3 linked regions of the Nonomuraea africana genome follow. The protein of the gene in region 1 interacts with the protein of each later gene in a pairwise test. Links are inferred from orthologs where the notes say so. Each region holds a gene or a part of one and is shown in the gene's direction. Other genes may lie near its edges.

Region 1 (6,605 bases):
GCCGGGCGCGACATGGAGCGCGAGCGTCAGCTCGTGGCGGCGATGGCGCTGCGCGCTCCCAAGCTGGGCGAGGAGCGGCTGGCGCCGATCATGAACGCGGTGATCGAGGCGGGGCTGCGGCTGGCCGAGGAGCGCTGACCGCGCTCCAGAGAGGGTGTGCGCGCAGCGTTTCCGCTTCGTCACGGACACGGTATCCGTGCAGGTGGAGTGCGTTTTCGGGGCACGTCGTGCAGTCTGTAGCCGAGGCCGTACACCTCGTCAGAGGCTGGTGGCGCGGGCCGGAAAAGTCGGTGCGGGCCACTAGGCTCAGAGCCTGCACATCCGGTCTCGATCGAGGAGGCGCCGCTCCATGTCGTCCAGCGACTCGTTTGTACACCTGCACGTGCATACCGAGTACTCCATGCTGGACGGGGCCGCGCGCCTCAAGCAGATGTTCAAACAGGTCGGCGAACTCGGCATGCCCGCCATCGCCATCACCGACCACGGCAACATGCACGGCGCCTACGACTTCTACAAGCAGGCCACCGGCGCGGGCATCAAGCCGATCATCGGCATCGAGGCCTACGTCGCGCCCGAGCTGCGGCAGAACAAGAAGCCCGTGCTGTGGGGCGAGCCGCACCAGAAGAAGGACGACGTCTCCGCCGGCGGCTACTACACCCACATGACGATCTGGGCGCGCAACAAGGCGGGCCTGCACAACCTGATGCGGCTGTCCTCCCGCGCCTACACCGAGGGCTTCGTGCGCAAGTGGGCGCGCATGGACGCCGAGATCCTCGCCGAGCACTCCGAGGGCCTCATGGCCACCACCGGCTGCCCCTCGGGCGAGGTGCAGACCAGGCTGCGCCTCGGCCAGTACGACGAGGCGGTCAAGGCCGCGGCGAGATACCAGGAGATCTTCGGCCGCGACAACTACTTCCTCGAGATCATGGACCACGGTCTCGACATCGAGCGCAGGGTCCGCGACGGGCTGACCAGGATCAGCAAGGAACTGGCCATCCCGCCGCTGGTCACCAACGACTCGCACTACACCTACGAGTCCGACGCCGCCTCCCACGACGCCCTGCTGTGCATCCAGACGGGCAAGCAGCTGTCCGACCCCGACCGCTTCCGCTTCGACGGCTCCGGCTACTACATCAAGAACGCCGACGAGATGCGCGCGGTCGACTCCTCCGACCTCTGGCTCGAGGGCTGCCGCAACACGCTGCTCGTGGCCGAGAAGGTCGATCCCACCGGGTTCTTCGAGTTCAAGAACCTCATGCCGACCTTCCCCGTCCCCGAAGGGATGACCGAGGAGGAGTTCTTCCGCCAGGAGGTGTGGAAGGGCCTGGAGCGGCGCTTCCCCAACGGGATCGACGAGGAGCACCGCGCCTGGGCCGAGAAGGAGCTCGGGGTCATCATCCAGATGGGCTTCCCGAGCTACTTCCTCGTGGTCGCCGACTTCATCATGTGGGCCAAGAACAACGGCATCCGCGTGGGCCCCGGCCGTGGTTCGGCCGCCGGTTCGCTGGTCGCCTACGCGCTGGGCATCACCGACCTCGACCCGATCCCCCATGGCCTGATCTTCGAGCGCTTCCTCAACCCCGAGCGCGTCTCCATGCCCGACGTCGACATCGACTTCGACGAGCGCAGGCGCGCCGACGTGATCCGCTACGTCACCGAGAAGTGGGGCGCCGACAAGGTCGCCATGATCGCCACCTTCGGCACCATCAAGGCGAAGGCCGCCATCAAGGACGCGGGCCGCGTCCTCGGCTACCCCTACGCGCTCGGTGACAAGGTCTCCAAGGCCTTCCCTCCCGCGGTGATGGGCAAGGACATCCCGCTGGCGGGCATCTTCGACAAGGACCACCCGCGCTACGCCGAGGCCGGCGAGCTGCGCAGGCTCTACGAGGAAGACGTCGACGTCAAGGCGACGATGGACCTCGGCAGGGGCCTGGAGGGCCTGATCAGGCAGACCGGCGTGCACGCCGCGGGCGTCATCATGTCCGCCGAGGTGCTCACCGACTACATCCCCATCATGCGCCGCGACTCCGACGGCGCGATCATCACGCAGTTCGACTACCCGACCTGCGAGACGCTCGGCCTGCTGAAGATGGACTTCCTGGGCCTGCGCAACCTCACGATCATCGACGACTGCCTGAAGGCCATCGAGCTCACCACCGGCGAGAAGATCGAGCTGCTCGACCTGCCGCTCGACGACGTCAAGACCTACGAGCTGCTGGCCCGCGGCGACACGCTGGGCATCTTCCAGCTCGACGGCGGCGGCATGCGCTCGCTGATGCGCCTGATGCGCCCCGACAACTTCGAGGACATCTCCGCGGCCCTCGCGCTCTACCGGCCGGGCCCGATGGGCGCCAACTCCCACACCAACTACGCGCTGCGCAAGAACGGCCAGCAGGAGATCACCCCGATCCACCCGGAGCTGGAAGAGCCGCTCAAGGAGATCCTCGACACGACCTACGGCCTGATCGTCTATCAGGAGCAGGTCATGGCGATCGCGCAGAAGGTCGCCGGCTACTCGCTCGGCGGCGCCGACCTGCTGCGCCGCGCGATGGGCAAGAAGAAGAAGTCCGAGCTGGACAAGCAGTACGAGTTCTTCGAGAAGGGCATGCGGGAGAACGGCTTCTCCGCCGCCGCCATCAAGGCCCTCTGGGACATCCTGCTGCCCTTCTCCGACTACGCCTTCAACAAGGCCCACACCGCGGGCTACGGCCTGGTCGCTTACTGGACCGCCTATCTCAAGGCCAACTACCCGGCCGCCTACATGGCCGCCCTGCTGTCGAGCGTCAAGGACGACAAGGACAAGTCGGCGCTCTACCTCAACGAGTGCCGCCGCATGGGCATCAAGGTCTTCCCGCCGGACGTCAACGACTCCGACTTCGACTTCACCCCGCGGGGCACCGACATCCGATTCGGCCTGTCGGCCGTCCGCAACGTGGGCGGCAACGTCGTCGACGGCATCATCACCGCCCGCAAGGAGAAGGGCCGCTTCGCCGACTTCAAGGACTTCCTGCGCAAGGTCCCCGCGATCGTCTGCAACAAGCGGGTGATCGAGTCGCTGATCAAGGCGGGTGCCTTCGACTCCCTCGGCCACGTCCGCAAGGGCCTGGTCATGGTGCACGAGCAGGCCGTCGACGCGATCATCGACATCAAGAAGAACGAGGCCATCGGCCAGGACTCCCTGTTCGGCGCCGTCGACGGCGGCGAAGATCAGACCTTCGACGTGCAGGTCCCCCTGGGCGAGTGGGACAAGAACACGCTGCTGCAGTTCGAGCGCGAGATGCTCGGCCTCTACGTCTCCGACCACCCGCTGTTCGGCGTGGAGCACATCCTGGCCTCGGGGGCCGACTGCTCGATCGCCGCGCTGCAGGACGAGAGCCGGGCCGACGGTCAGGTCGTCACGGTCGGCGGCATCCTGTCGGGCGTGCAGCGCAAGGTCACCAAGAAGGGCGACACCTGGGTGCTGACCCAGCTGGAGGACCTCGAAGGCGCCATCGAGGTGATGATCTTCCCGTCGGCGTACCAGCTGTGCTCGACGATCCTCGCCGAGGACGCCATCGTCTTCGTCAAGGGCCGCATCGACAAGCGCGAAGACGTCGCCAAGATCATCGCGATGGAGGTGACGGCGCCCGACCTCACCGTCGAGTCGGGTGGCCCGCTGCTGGTCAGCCTGCCGCTGAGCCGCTGCACCCCGCCGGTGGTCGGCCGGCTGAAGGAGATCCTCGTCACCCACCCCGGCACCTCCGAGGTGCACCTCCAGGTGCACAACGGCCCCAAGACCACGGTCATGCGGGTGGAGGACCGGCTACGGGTGACGCAGTCGCCCGCCCTCATGGGCGACCTCAAGGAGCTCCTCGGCCCGGCCTGCCTCGGCGGCTAGCGTCAGTGGCGGTGGCGGCGCTGTAGCCAGCGGAAGTAGTCGCGGTACCTCTGGCGGAGCTTCTTGAAGTGGCGCCTGGCCTCCGCGCGCTTCTCGGCGCGCTTCTCCGCGGCCATGGCCTCGGACAGTCCGGGGGTGTAGCCGCCGCCGAAGCGTGCCATGTTCGGGCGGGCGAAGGACGCCGGGCGGGTGTGGCGCAGCGCCGACGTCATCGACTCCACCCAGATCGGTCCCGGCAGCGACGCGCCCTGCACCTGGCCGTACCACTGGTCGCCGATGCGCACCCCGCGCAGCGGGTAGCGGTAGGAGCCGCGGATGTCGCCCAGGCTCACCGCCGCCGCCAGGTCGGGGGTGTAGCCGGCGAACCAGGCGGAGGTGTAGCCGTTGTTGGTGCCGGTCTTGCCCGCGGCGGGCCGTCCGATGCTCTGCCCCTTCATCGTGCCCTTGGAGAACACCCCTGACAGCACGTGGTTGACCGCGTCGGCGACGTCCCTCTCCAGCACCTGCTCGCAGGCGGGGGGCACGTGGGTGCGCAGCCCCTCCCTGTCGACGATCTCCACGATCGCGAGGGGGCGGCAGTAGCGGCCGCGGGCGCCGAAGGCGGCGAACGCGGCGGCCACGGTGAGCGGGTCCATCTCGTTGACGCCGAGCGTGAAGGTGGGCACCTCCCGCAGCGGGGTCCCGTCCGCCCTGGAGATGCCGAGCGACCTGGCCGTCTCGACCACGTTGCACAGGCCGACCCTGCGCTCCAGCATCATGTAGAAGATGTTCACCGACTTCCAGGTGCCGGTCGACAGGCTGTGGGGCCCGCCGTTGCCCTCGCCGCTGGCGTTGAAGATCCTCGTGGAGGGCGCGTTGACGGGTCTGCCCGCGCAGTTGCGGTAGCCCTCGGCGGGGACGAACACCCCTGGCGTCTTGAAGCCCTCGTCGAAGCGCCAGCCCTGCTTGAGCGCGGTGGCCAGGGTGAACACCTTGAACGTCGAGCCGGCCTGGAAGCCCATGCCGCCGCCGTGCTGCACGTCGGCCGCCAGGTTGAAGGTGGTGCGCGGCCCGTTGTTCCGGTCACCCGGGTTGCGGCCGAACTTTTTGCTGGCCGCCAGGGCCCTGATACGCCCGGAGCCCGGCTCGACCATGGCCTCGGCCGCGACCTCGGTGTCCTTGGCGCTGATCCGGTCGGCGATCGCCCGCTCGGCGGCCCGCTGGGCCACGGGGTCGAGGGTGGTCTTCAGCACCAGGCCGCCCCTGGCCATGCGGCGCTGCCGTTCGTCTCTCGTGCCGCCGAACACGGGGTTGGTGAGCAGCTCGCGCTGCACGTAGAGGCAGAAGTACGGGTAGGCGCTCTCGGCGCAGCCGCCGGGCTCGGGCCGCAGCCTGATGTCGAGCGGCGCCCGCTTGGTGGCCGTCGCGGTCGCGTGAGTGATCATGCCGAGCCCCGCCATCCGGTCCAGCACGAGGTCGCGCCGCTCGCGCAGCCGCGCCTGCTGGCTCCTGCCCAGCGAAGGGTCGGTCGAGTACGGCAGGCGCACCGCCCCCGCCAGCGTCGCCGCCTGCGCCAGCGTCAGCCTGGCCGCCGAGGTGGAGAAGAAGCGCCTGGCCGCCGCCTCGACGCCGTAGGCCCCCGCCCCGAAGTAGGCGATGTTGAGATACCGCTCGAGGATCTCGTCCTTGCGGTACTTCTCCTCCATCGCCAGCGCGTAGCGCAGCTCGCTGATCTTGCGCGAGAGGTTCGGCGCGCGGGCCGCCTCCCGCTCCTTCTCGGTCTCGGCGTTCTCCACCAGGATGTTCTTCACCAGCTGCTGGGTGAGCGACGAGCCGCCCTGCTTGATGCCGCCCGCCTGGGTGTTGGTGATGACCGCGCGCAGCGTGCCCTTGACGTCCATGCCGCCGTGCTCGTAGAAGCGGGCGTCCTCGATCGCGATGATGGCCCTGCGCATCACGGGGGCGACCTGCGCCAGGGGCACGGTGGTCCTGTTGGCCTCGTAGAACTGGGCGAACCGCTTGCCGTTCTTGTCCAGCAGCGTGGTGACCTGCGACAACGGCTCCTCGCGCGGGGCCGGAGGCAGGTCGATGAAGGTGGCGGCGACGTTACGCGTGGCGATCCCCGCTCCACCGACGGCGGGAATCGCCACCGCCGCGGCGAGCACACCTCCGAGCGCCCCCGCCAACCCCAGCCCGGCGACGGATCTGATCACAGTCACTCAGATGGTGTACGACCGGGTCAACCCTGCCAAACGCCTGGTCCTCCAGCCTTTACCCTTCTCTGCGGATATTCAGACCGAGCGAGGCGAACTGCTCGAACGGCTGGTGATAGCCCCGCTCGATGTGGTGGACGCCGCGCAGCCTGGAGGTGCCGTCGGCCACCGCGGCGGCCAGCACGGCCGAGAACCCCGCCCTGATGTCGGGCAGCATCACGTCGGCGCCGCGCAGCTTGGACACCCCGCGCACCACGGCCGAGTGCTTGGCGTTGGTGTCGTGGTAGCGGCAGGCGGGCCCGCCCAGGCACTGGTCGAAGACCTCGATCTCGCAGCCCATCTCCTGCAGCGCGGGCACGTAGACCAGGCGGTTCTCGAAGACCGTCTCGTGCAGCACCGACATGCCCTGGCTCTGGGTGAACAGCACCATCAGCGGCGTCTGCCAGTCGGTCATGAACCCGGGATGCGTGTCGGTCTGCACCGCCGCCGAGCGCAGCCCCCCGGGCGGCGCGGTCGCGCAGATGTAGTCGTCGTTG
Region 2 (5,452 bases), 3.0 Mb from region 1 along the record:
CGTTCACCTTCATCATCCCCCACACCGCGTCGGCGGCCAGACCGGTGAACGCCAGGCCCGTCAGTCCCGCGAAGGCGGTCAGCGCCCGGCCCCTGACGGCGCCGCCGGCCAGCTGGGCCAGGCTCGCCAGCACGAACAGCGCCAGCGGCGCGGCCAGCCACGGGGCGGTCATCGCCTGGTAGGGGGCGCCGGTGACGTGCAGGTCGCCCGGCCGTACCGGGGGGAGGCCGCGCCGGGAGGGGTCGCAGGGCTGAGTCCACCCCTCGGGGTCGGCCAGGAAGGCGGCGATGGTGCGGGCGCCGCACCGGTTCGAGAGGAACACCGCGTGGCCCACACCGGCGAACTCCACGAAGCGGGCGCCGGGCAGCCGTTCCGCGGCGGGCCTGGCGGTCCTGGGCGGCGTGGTCGGGTCGTACTGGCCGCCCAGCACCAGCACGGGCGCCTTCGTGGTGGCCTTTGTGGGTGTGGAGACGGGCAGCTGCCACGCCGCGCATACCGCTTTATCGGCGTTCACAGTGAAGAGTCGCGATTTTTCGGGGAATGTGGCTTCGTCCTGGCACTGGACGGCGTGGTAGAGCCCGAACTCGTGGGAGGTCAGGCCCGGGCCGGTCTGGTCGGCGAGCGGGCGCAGCAGCTCGTCGTGCCCCTCGGCGAGCGCGTCGACCAGCGCGGGAGCCGCGGCGATCACGCTCGCGTCGTGCAGCCCCTCGGCCAGCACCGTCGCCACGTCGTCGCCGGTCAGCCTGGCGGTGAACGTCCTGCCGGTCAGCGGGTCGGTGGTCGGCACCTCGGCGGGGTCGGTGTTGAGCCGCCTGACCATCGCCTCGAACCTGTCGCCGATCCCCAGCGCGGTCACCGTGTCGCTCAGGTTGCGGTCGGCGTCGCCGTACCAGGAGACCTCCTGCGGCAGGAACGAGTCGAGCACCAGCGCGCGGGTGCCACCGGGATCGGCGGCGGCCGCGTCCACCATGACTCTCGTGGAGTAGCTGACCCCGAACAGGTTCCACGTGCGGTAGCCGAGTGCCTTCCGCAGGTCCACGACGTCGGCGGCGATCTCCTTGGTGGTGTACCCGCGCAGGTCGACACCCGCCTGCTGATGGCGCTCGCGGCAGTCGCGCGCGCCCTCGGCCACGTCGGCGGCGGGGGCGCGCAGCCGGTCGAGCATCGCCGCCACGGTCTCGGGGCAGCCGAGGGTGGGCTTGGAGAACCTGCTGCCGCGCTGTTCGAGGGCCACGACGTCACGGTCGGGGAAGAGCGCCGCCAGGTAGCCGGTGAGCTGGATGGAGGCCGAGCCTGGCCCGCCGCTCATGTACACCACAGGGTCGCCCGCGGGGTCCTTCGACCGGTGGACGGCGTAGCCCACCCTGACGGTCTTCCTCGGCTCGTCGCGCCGCTCGGGCACCACCAGGAAGCCGCACCTGGTTCCTTCGGGCACCTCGACCGGGCACGCCCTGCTCTCCAGCGGCGGCGGAGCCACCGTCAAGGGGGCGGACACGAGGGCGAGGGCGAGGGCGACCCGGGTGATCACCTCTCGAGACTAATAGTGTGGGCCCGTGAGCGATCCCCTTGTTTCCCGAATGCGACAGTTCGGCACCACCATCTTCGCCGAGATGAGCGCGCTGGCCGTACGGACCGGATCGATCAATCTCGGGCAGGGCTTCCCTGACACCGACGGTCCCGCCTCGATGCTCGACCGCGCGGTGGAGGCGATCAGGTCGGGCGTCAACCAGTACCCGCCGGGGCCCGGCCTGCCGCAGCTGCGGCAGGCGGTGTCCGAGCACAGGAGCGGGCACTACGGGCTGTCCTACGATCCCGACGGTGAGGTGCTGGTCACCGTGGGGGCGACCGAGGCGATCGCGGCGGCCGTGCTCGCCCTGTGCGACCAGGGCGACGAGGTGATCGCCTTCGAGCCCTACTACGACTCCTACGCCGCCTCCATCGCGCTGGCGGGGGCCAGGCTCGCCGCGGTCACGCTGCGCCCCGTGGAAGGCCGCTTCACCTTCGACCCCGACGAGCTGCGCGCCGCCGTCACGCCGCGGACCAGGGCGATCCTCGTCAACTCCCCGCACAACCCGACGGGCACCGTCTTCACCGCCGAGGAGCTGGCGGTCATCGCCGAGCTGTGCAAGGAGCGCGGCCTGATCGCGATCACCGACGAGGTGTACGAGCACCTCACCTTCGACGGCGTCGCGCACGTCCCGCTCGCCACGCTGCCGGGCATGCGCGAGCGGACCGTGATGATCTCCTCGGCGGGCAAGACGTTCTCCGTCACGGGGTGGAAGACCGGCTGGGTGTGCGCGCCGCCCGAGCTGACGCGGGCGGTGCAGACCGTCAAGCAGTTCCTGACCTTCACCGCGGGCGGGCCGTGGCAGCTGGCCGTCGCCCATGGCCTTCGCGAGGAGCTGGCCTGGGTGGCCGAGCTGCGCGCGGCGCTGCAGAGCAAGCGCGACCGGCTCATGAGCGGGCTGTCGGGGGCGGGCTTCGAGGTGCTGAAGCCGTCGGGCACCTATTTCGTGCAGACCGACATCAGGCCGCTGGGCTTCACCGACGGGCTCGAGCTGACCAGGCGGCTGCCCGAGCTGGCCGGGGTGGTGGCGATCCCGACCCAGGTCTTCTACGACCACCCCGAGCGGGGGCGGCACTTCGTCAGGTTCGCCTTCTGCAAGAAGGACGAGGTCATCGACGAGGCGGTGACCAGGCTCAAGCGGCTCGGCTGAGCCCGGCGCACCGGCGGGCTCAGGAGACCACCTTCACCGGCAGCTTCCGCTGCCTGATGGCCCCGCGGACGGCCTTGGCCAGCTGCGCGTACTCGGTCGCCCGCGCCGAGCTCGCCCGGTAGGCCAGGCCGATCGTCCGCCCGGGGGCGGGATGGGCGAAACGGCGCAGCGCCAGCCGTACCCTCTTGCCCTTCTCCACCGGCACCGCCGACTCGGGCAGCAGGGTCACCCCCAGCCCGCCCGCCACCAGCTGCACCAGCGTCGGCAGGCTGGTGGCGTAGGTGGTCGCGGTGGCCCGCGCGCCCACCTCCCTGCACACGTCGATCGCCTGCTCGCGCAGGCAGTGGCCCTGGTTCAGCAGCACGATGTCGAGCCCCTTCAGCGCGCCCCTGCTCAGCGGCCCGTCGTCGGCGGCCAGGGGATGCCCCTCGGGCAGCGCCAGCAGGAAGTCCTCGTCGTACAGCGGCTCCTCCACCAGCCCGCTCGTCTCGGTCGGCAGCGCCAGCAGCACCAGGTCGAGCCGGCCCTCGCGGACCTCCTCCACGATCGTCTCGGTCTTGGCCTCGTGCACGGTCAGCTTCAGGTGCGGGAAGCGCCTGGCGAACATCGGCAGCAGCGCGGGCAGCACGTACGGCGCGACCGTCGGGATCACCCCGAGGTGCGCGGGCCCGCTGAACGGCTCGCGGTTGCGCGCCACCTCCCCGATGAGGTCGTCGACCGCGGCGAGCACGCGGGTGGCGTGCACGGCCACCCGCTCGCCCGCGGGCGTCAGCAGCACCCTGCGGGTGGTCCGCTCGAGCAGCTGGGTGTCGAGGATCTCCTCCAGCGCCGAGACCGACGCCGACAGCGCCGGCTGGCTCATCCGGAGCTGGGTGGCCGCTTCCCTGAAGTGGAGATGGTCGGCTACAGCGAGGAATGCGCGCAGCTGGGCCAGGGTGGGAGCGGGCTCACTGATAGGAAACACCTCTCAGATTGGTCCGACTGCTCGATTTCTCGGATCAATGCTAGGTGAGGCACTCTGGTGGCCTGACAACGACGTCTTCCCAAGGAGATATTCACGTGCTCACCGTTGGTGACAAGTTCCCCGAGTACGAGCTCACCGCCTGTGTCGACCTCGACCCGGACAAGGCGTTCGCGGAGATCAACCACAAGTCCTACGAGGGCAAGTGGCGCGTGGTGTTCTTCTGGCCGAAGGACTTCACGTTCGTCTGTCCCACCGAGATCGCCGAGTTCGGCCGTCTCAACGACGACTTCGCCGACCGTGACGCCCAGGTCCTGGGTGTCTCCGTCGACTCCGAGTACGTCCACCACGCCTGGCGCAAGGACCACGAGGACCTGCGCGACCTGCCGTTCCCGATGCTGAGCGACATCAAGCGCGAGCTGTCGTCCGAGCTCGGCGTCCTCGGCGAGGACGGCGTCGCCCAGCGCGCCACCTTCATCGTGGACCCCAACAACGAGATCCAGTTCGCGATGGTCACCGCCGGCTCGGTCGGCCGCAACGTCAAGGAGGTCCTGCGGGTCCTCGACGCGCTGCAGTCCGACGAGCTGTGCCCCTGCAACTGGAACAAGGGCGAGAAGGGCCTCGACGCGAAGGCGCTGCTGGGCGCATGAGCGTTGACAACCTGAAGGCGGCGCTGCCCGACTACGCCAAGGACACCAAGCTCAACCTGGGCTCGGTCACGACGACGTCGTCGCTGACCGACCAGCAGCTGTGGGGCGCGGCGCTGGCGTGCGCGATGGCCACCAGGTCGCCGCGGGTCATCGCCGAGATCGCCGACGAGGCCGCCGGGAACCTGTCGGACGAGGCGCTCAAGGCCGCCAAGGCGGCCGCCTCGATCATGGCGATGAACAACGTGTACTACCGGGCCACGCACCTCATCGGCGACGAGCAGTACAGCACGATGCCGGCCAGGCTGCGCATGACCGTCATCGGCAACCCCGGCGTCGACAAGGTCGACTTCGAGCTGTGGTGCCTCGCGGTCTCCGCGGTCAACGGCTGCGGCCGCTGCCTGGAGTCGCACGAGCAGGTGCTGCGCGGCGCGGGCATGCCGCGCGAGCAGATCCAGGAGGCGCTGCGGATCGCCGCGGTGATCAACGCGACGGCCGCGACCCTCGAGGCCGAGGCCGCCCTCGTGACGGTCTGACCTCCATCCGGCGGGACGACGGGGCGCTCCTTCGCGGGAGAGAGCGCCCCTTTTCGCGTCCCCGGAGGGCCGCGAGTGGGAGGATCCAGGTGTGGAAGAGGTACGGCTGCGCGACAGGCACGCCACCAGGCAGCGCATCATGGCGGCGGCCAGGGACCTGTTCGCCGAGCACGGCTACGACCAGGTGACGATGCGCATCATCGCGGCGCGGGCGGAGGCGAACCTCTCCCTGATCAACCGCTACTTCGGCAGCAAGCGGGAGCTGTTCGCCGAGGTCATCGCCCAGCAGGGCCGCTTTCCCGGCGTGCTCGACGAGGCGGGCGGCGACCTGCCGAGAGCGCTGGCCGAGTACGTCGCCGACCGGCTGACCTCGCCGGGCGACAGTGTGCTGGTGGCCACTTTGGCGCGTTCCGCGCCGAGCGCGGAGATCCAGGAGATCCTCCGCGAGCGCATCCGCACCGCGATACTGGAGCCCCTGCGCGAGCGCCTGCCCGGCGACGACGCCGAGCTGCGCGCCGCCCTCGCCACCGCGCTGATCATGGGCAGCGCCCAGCTCCGCAGGGTCTTCGGCCCGGCCGGCGAATGGCGGCG
Region 3 (5,342 bases), 4.0 Mb from region 1 along the record:
CTCTTCCGAAAGACCCCCGCAGGGCTTCCTGCGGGGGTCTTTCGCTGTCATATGGGATTAAAGACATATACAGGGAGGAAGTGGACTCAGGGTTATCTCGGGGTCATCCCTGTGCGCCGGGAAGGCTTCGGCGACGTAGTGTCGGAATCATGCTGAAGCGCAGGATTACTCTCGCCGCCGTCGCGACGGGCGCCGCCGCCCTGGTCGCGGTCGCCGGTTGTGGATCGACAGGAGCGACCGCGTCCGGGGCGGTGCCCATCCAGGTGAACCTGGCCGCCGCCGAGGTCCTGGAGCAGGCCGCGCAGAAGACACAGGAGGTCACGAGCTACACCGTGGACGCCGTCGTGGACGTGACGGACCCGCAGGAGGGCTCGGGCAAGGTCCAGGGGCGGATGATCTACCAGAGCAAGCCCCAGCTCGCCGCCGACCTGACCCTCGACAGCGCCAACTTCGGCGGGAAGAGCCTGCCGGGCGGGGCGCGGGCCGTACTGCAGGGCGACCACGTCTACCTGCGTGTCGAGGCGCTGAACCAGATGCTCGGCGCCACCAAGCCGTGGATCAAGGTGTCGCTGAACGAGGCGGCCGGCGGTGACGCGAGCAGGTACCTCGAGCAGGTCCAGCAGTTCGACCTGGCGAACGTCACCAAGCTGGTCACCGCCTCCCAGAACGTCAAGCAGGTCGGCACCGAGGCCGTGGGCGGCGTCGACACCACCCACTACAGCGGCACGTTCCCGGTGGACGCGGCCGTGCAGCAACTGCCCGCCGACAAGCAGGAGCAGGCCAAGAAGCACATGGCCGAGCTCAAGGACGTCACGTTCGACATCTGGGTCGGCGCGGACGGCCTGCCGCGCAAGCTGGCGATGACCGGCGCGGAGAAGGGCGCCACGTTCAACGCCAACCTGTTCTTCAAGGGCTTCAACGAGCCGGTCTCCATCGTCGCGCCGCCCGCCGAGCAGGTGGGCGACCTGCCCAAGCACGGCGGAAACTGACTCCAGCGGGGGGCGATTTGGCATCTTGACGAATCGCCCCCTATTCTGGTGCTTGCCAAAGACCGCCGGTCGTTGCTGGGTGCCTCAAGGCCCGGTGACCGAAGGATCCACATCGTGGACGGCCCGCGTAGGTGAGATGCGAAGTTCTTCCGTGTGGATTCCACATGGGTGAGCCCCGTGCGCCTGCGCCGGGGCTTGTTTCATGTTCAGAGACCTTCGCCGGCGGCACATCTGGAAGGAGGCCCATGGCGAGGGCGGATAAGGCGACAGCGGTTGCCGAGCTCAAGAGCGAGTTCGAGGGCAGCAGCGCCGCCGTTCTGACCGAGTACCGCGGTCTCACCGTCGCGCAGCTCAAGCAGCTGCGTATTGCGCTCGGTGGGAACGCGAAGTTCGCCGTGGCGAAGAACACCCTGACCAAGATCGCGGCCACCGAGGCCGGCGTGACTGGTCTCGACGACCTGCTGGTCGGCCCGACCGCCGTTGCCTTCGTCACGGGCGACGTCGTCGAGGCCGCGAAGGGTCTGCGTGACTTCGCCAAGGCCAATCCCCTTCTGGTGATCAAGGGCGGCTTCATGGAGGGCAAGGCCCTCGACGCCGCTGAGATCACCAAGCTCGCTGACCTCGAGTCCCGTGAGGTTCTCCTCGCGAAGCTGGCCGGTGCGATGAAGGCGAAGCAGTCCGCTGCTGCCGCCGTGTTCGCCGCGCTGCCCACCAACATGGCTCAGCTGGCCGAAGCCCTTCGCGCCAAGCGCGAAGAGGCTGGCGAGTAAGACCGGGGATTGCCGCAACTTCACCGCGGTCCCGTTTCACCACTTAGCAAGATCCATACGGAGGAAACATCATGGCGAAGCTCAGCACCGACGAGCTGCTCGACGCGTTCAAGGAGATGACCCTCCTCGAGCTGTCCGAGTTCGTGAAGCTCTTCGAGGACACCTTCGACGTCAAGGCTGCCGCCCCGGTCGCCGTTGCCGCCGCCGGCCCGGTCGGCGCCGCTCCGGCTGAAGAGGCTGCGGAGCAGGACGAGTTCGACGTCATCCTCGAGGCCGCCGGCGACAAGAAGATCCAGGTCATCAAGGAGATCCGCGCGCTGACCTCCCTCGGCCTGAAGGAGGCCAAGGACCTGGTCGACGGCGCTCCGAAGCCTGTCTTCGACGCCAAGGTCAACAAGGAGCAGGCGGAGAAGGCCAAGGCTGCCCTCGAGGGCGCCGGCGCCACCGTCACCGTCAAGTAAGACGGCGCGTCTCTTCTGAAAAGAGCGGAACACCACCCTGGTGCCGGGTGGGTTCCGCTCTTTTTCGCGTCCGCCCGCAGGACAAAGATCAGAGTGCCCCTGGAGCGTCAGCGTCGGTATGGCCCTGAGCTCCCGCACATAACCGGCCAGTAACAATCCCGGAGGACTATTGGAATGGAGTCCAATTCGCGGGAAGCTCCCTACGACGATCGTGCGTAGATACAGTGTTCGTCTCGTTACCACCGGCGACTGGAAGGTGACCAGTGGGCGTCGAGGTCGTGGTCGATGGGCTGACGAAGTCGTTCGGCAGGCAGGTCATCTGGGAGGACGTCTCGCTGACGCTCCCCGCCGGCGAGATCTCGGTGCTGCTCGGCCCCTCCGGCACCGGCAAGTCCGTCTTCCTCAAGACCCTCGTCGGCCTGCTGCGGCCCGAGCGCGGTCACATCTGGATCGACGGCTACGACCTGGCCAACTGCAGCGAGAACAAGCTCTACGAGCTGCGCAGGCTGTTCGGCGTGCTCTTCCAGGACGGCGCGCTGTTCGGCTCGCTCAGCCTCTACGACAACATCGCCTTCCCGCTGCGCGAGCACACCAAGAAGAGCGAGACGCAGATCCGCCAGATCGTCATGGAGAAGATGGAGCTGGTCGGCCTGCTCGGCGCCGAGAGCAAGCTGCCGGGCGAGATCTCGGGCGGCATGCGCAAGCGCGCGGGCCTGGCCAGGGCGCTCGTGCTCGATCCCGAGATCATCCTGTTCGACGAGCCCGACTCCGGCCTCGACCCGGTCCGCACCTCCTACCTCAACCAGCTGATCGTCGACCTCAACGCCGAGATCGAGGCGACCTTCCTCATCGTCACCCACGACATCAACACCGCCCGCACGGTGCCCGACGACATCGGGCTGCTGTTCAGGCGCGAGCTGGTGATGTTCGGCCCCCGCGAGATGCTGCTGTCCAGCGACGAGCCGGTGGTCAGGCAGTTCCTCAACGCCCGCAGGCACGGCCCGATCGGCATGTCGGAGGAGAAGGACGTCTCCGAGCTGGAGGCCGAGGCGCAGCTGGGCCACGACCCCGGCGCACTGCCGCCCATCCCGCCGCAGCTGATGCCCAGCGGCAACGTGATCCGCCGCACGCAGAAGGCGCCGGGCTCGTGGCTGGCCGCCAACGGGGTGATCCCGCCGCAGGGCTCCTTCGTCGACGAGCGCGGCCGCAACTGGCTGGAGGAGTACCCCCGGCTGGTCAACGCGCACATGAACGGCGTGCACTGACCCATGTCCACCTGCCGAGCGCCCTGGTCGCAGCCCTGGAGCGACTACTCTCCGCGTTCGCGTGCGCACGGTGATGGGTCGGGTTCGTGGCGCACGCAGGTGACACCGCCAGGGCGGCGCTCAGGCGGCCGTTCCACCGGCGGGAGTTCCTGCAGCAGGCGTGGTTCATCGTCAGCGTGAGCGAACTGCCGACCGCGCTGGTCGCGATCCCGTTCGGCGCGGTGCCGGCGCTGCAGTCCGGCAACCTCATCCGCCAGTTCGGCGCCCAGTCCTTCACCGGTGGGACGGCCGTGCTCGCCCTCGTGCGCGAAGCGAGTTCGGTCGTGATCGCGGGCGCGGCCGGCAGCGCGCTCTGCGCCGACCTCGGCGCGCGCGTGATCCGCGAGGAGATCGACGCGATGCGGGTGTTGGGCATCGACCCGCTGCACCGGCTCGTGGTCCCCCGCGTCGCGGCGTGCGCGCTGGTGACGCCGCTGCTCAACGGCCTCGTCAGGGTGGTCGGGCTGGTGGCGGGCCACTCCTTCAGCGTGCTCGCCCAGGGCGGCTCGCCCGGCGCCTACCTGCAGTCGTTCAGCGCGCTGGCGCGCCTGTCGGCCCCGTGGACGGCCGAGGGCAAGGCGCTGGTCTTCTCGGGGTGTACAGCCGGGCTCATCGCCTCCTACAAGGGCCTCAGCGCCGCGGGGAGGCCCAAGGGCGTGGGCGACGCGGTCAACCAGACGGTGGTGTTCTCGGCGATGGCCCTCTTCGCCGAGAACTTCCTCATCAGCGCGGCGGCGGCGTGAACAGGCTGGGCGAGTTCGCCTACGGGCGCTGAAGGCGCTGCCCGTGGCCCTCCGCTACCGCGCGGAGGTGCGGCGGCTGCTGGGCGAGTCGCGTGCCGTCCGCGGGGTTGCAACTGGGCCCCATGGCCAGCGCCGCTCTCGGCACGACCGTCACCGGCGAGCGCGACCGGATCGACCGCCTGCTGCGCGACGTCCCGAGCATGTCGAACAATAGCGAGCGCCTGCTGGCAGCGACGACGTGCGCGTCGCCGGCGTCCGCGTCGGCCGCGTGGAGGAGATCTCCCTGTACGGCACGCAGGCCGAGGTCGCCCTCGGCTACCCGGCGGGGGTGGCGGGGGCCTTCACCGTCATCGACGACGACGACGGGCTGCACTTCGGGGCCTGCGCTCGCGGGAGTAGCCCTCTGGCACGCGGGTGGCGCGAGATACCCGCAGGACACGAGCGTGAAGCGGGGCCGGTTCCACACCTACTGCAGGGCTCCGGACGACAGCGAGACCCGGGGTGAGGGGCGCCCGCCACGCGCCCGCTCCGCTGCCCAGCCCGTCCATTCAGGGCCTGGAGGAACGGGCCGGGCGTTATGATCCCGCGATATGGCAGGCACAGCTGACTCCTCCAGGTCGGTGACCGTGCTGCGCGGGCTGACCGTGGCGCTGGCGGCGCTCCTGCTGCTGGTGGCGGGGTTCGCCGTCTGGCTGAGCGCGCAGCTGCGCGACGAGGAGGCGGCGGCGGCCGACCGCCGGGGGGCGCTGGCGGCGGCCTCGGCGCATGCGGTGAACCTGCTGTCGCTCAACTACCAGGACGCGGACGCCAGCATCCAGAAGATCCTCGCCACCTCCACGGGGACGGCCTTCGCCGAGTACTCTGCGGGCGCGCCCAAACTCAAGGAGACCACGATCGCCAACAAGGTCGTCCAGACGGGCGCCGTGCGGGCGGCGGGGGTGGTGTCGATGGGCGACGGCACCGCCAAGGTGCTGGTCGTCGCCGACTCCCACATCAACTGGGTGGGCTCGGGCACCCCCGACCAGGACCGCTACTTCCGGTGGTCCATGGACCTGGCCAAGGTCAAGGGCGTCTG

What was found. Proteins that work in one complex are often made in the same cells at the same time.
Region 2: the proteins of dnaE (region 1) and H4W81_RS06320 interact in binary tests that used the Escherichia coli proteins (3 or more experiments, as listed by UniProt). The link is inferred for Nonomuraea africana from one-to-one orthologs.
Region 3: the proteins of dnaE (region 1) and rplL interact in binary tests that used the Escherichia coli proteins (3 or more experiments, as listed by UniProt). The link is inferred for Nonomuraea africana from one-to-one orthologs.

Annotation. Positions count from the first base shown.
Region 1 is NZ_JADBEF010000001.1:4,364,694-4,371,298, reverse strand. The notes cover bases 1-4,077. They hold dnaE (DNA polymerase III subunit alpha), read left to right. Parts: upstream 1-349; coding sequence 350-3,877; downstream 3,878-4,077. Other genes in these bases: H4W81_RS20610 (transglycosylase domain-containing protein), read right to left, coding at 3,880-4,077; H4W81_RS47395 (chorismate mutase), read left to right, coding at 1-138. In the rest of the region: more of H4W81_RS20610, read right to left, coding at 4,078-6,075; murA (UDP-N-acetylglucosamine 1-carboxyvinyltransferase), read right to left, coding at 6,128-6,605. UniProt on the Escherichia coli protein: DNA polymerase III is a complex, multichain enzyme responsible for most of the replicative synthesis in bacteria. This DNA polymerase also exhibits 3' to 5' exonuclease activity. The alpha chain is the DNA polymerase catalytic subunit.
Region 2 is NZ_JADBEF010000001.1:1,387,869-1,393,320, forward strand. The notes cover bases 712-3,635. They hold H4W81_RS06320 (pyridoxal phosphate-dependent aminotransferase), read left to right. Parts: upstream 712-1,553; coding sequence 1,554-2,717; downstream 2,718-3,635. Other genes in these bases: H4W81_RS06315 (alpha/beta fold hydrolase), read right to left, coding at 712-1,528; H4W81_RS06325 (LysR substrate-binding domain-containing protein), read right to left, coding at 2,737-3,635. Also shown: more of H4W81_RS06315, read right to left, coding at 1-711; more of H4W81_RS06325, read right to left, coding at 3,636-3,681; H4W81_RS06330 (peroxiredoxin), read left to right, coding at 3,777-4,328; alkylhydroperoxidase, AhpD family, read left to right, coding at 4,325-4,861; H4W81_RS06340 (TetR/AcrR family transcriptional regulator), read left to right, coding at 4,953-5,452. UniProt on the Escherichia coli protein: Shows aminotransferase activity with methionine and histidine as substrates, and to a lesser extent also with phenylalanine.
Region 3 is NZ_JADBEF010000001.1:8,381,645-8,386,986, forward strand. What follows is about bases 712-3,525. They hold rplL (50S ribosomal protein L7/L12), read left to right. Parts: upstream 712-1,830; coding sequence 1,831-2,220; downstream 2,221-3,525. Other genes in these bases: H4W81_RS40200 (SCO4651 family lipoprotein), read left to right, coding at 712-989; rplJ (50S ribosomal protein L10), read left to right, coding at 1,235-1,759; H4W81_RS40215 (ABC transporter ATP-binding protein), read left to right, coding at 2,484-3,485. Outside these bases: more of H4W81_RS40200, read left to right, coding at 150-711; H4W81_RS40220 (MlaE family ABC transporter permease), read left to right, coding at 3,572-4,267; H4W81_RS40225 (hypothetical protein), read left to right, coding at 4,506-4,772; H4W81_RS40230 (hypothetical protein), read left to right, coding at 4,858-5,342. UniProt on the Escherichia coli protein: The binding site for several of the GTPase factors involved in protein synthesis (IF-2, EF-Tu, EF-G and RF3). Is thus essential for accurate translation.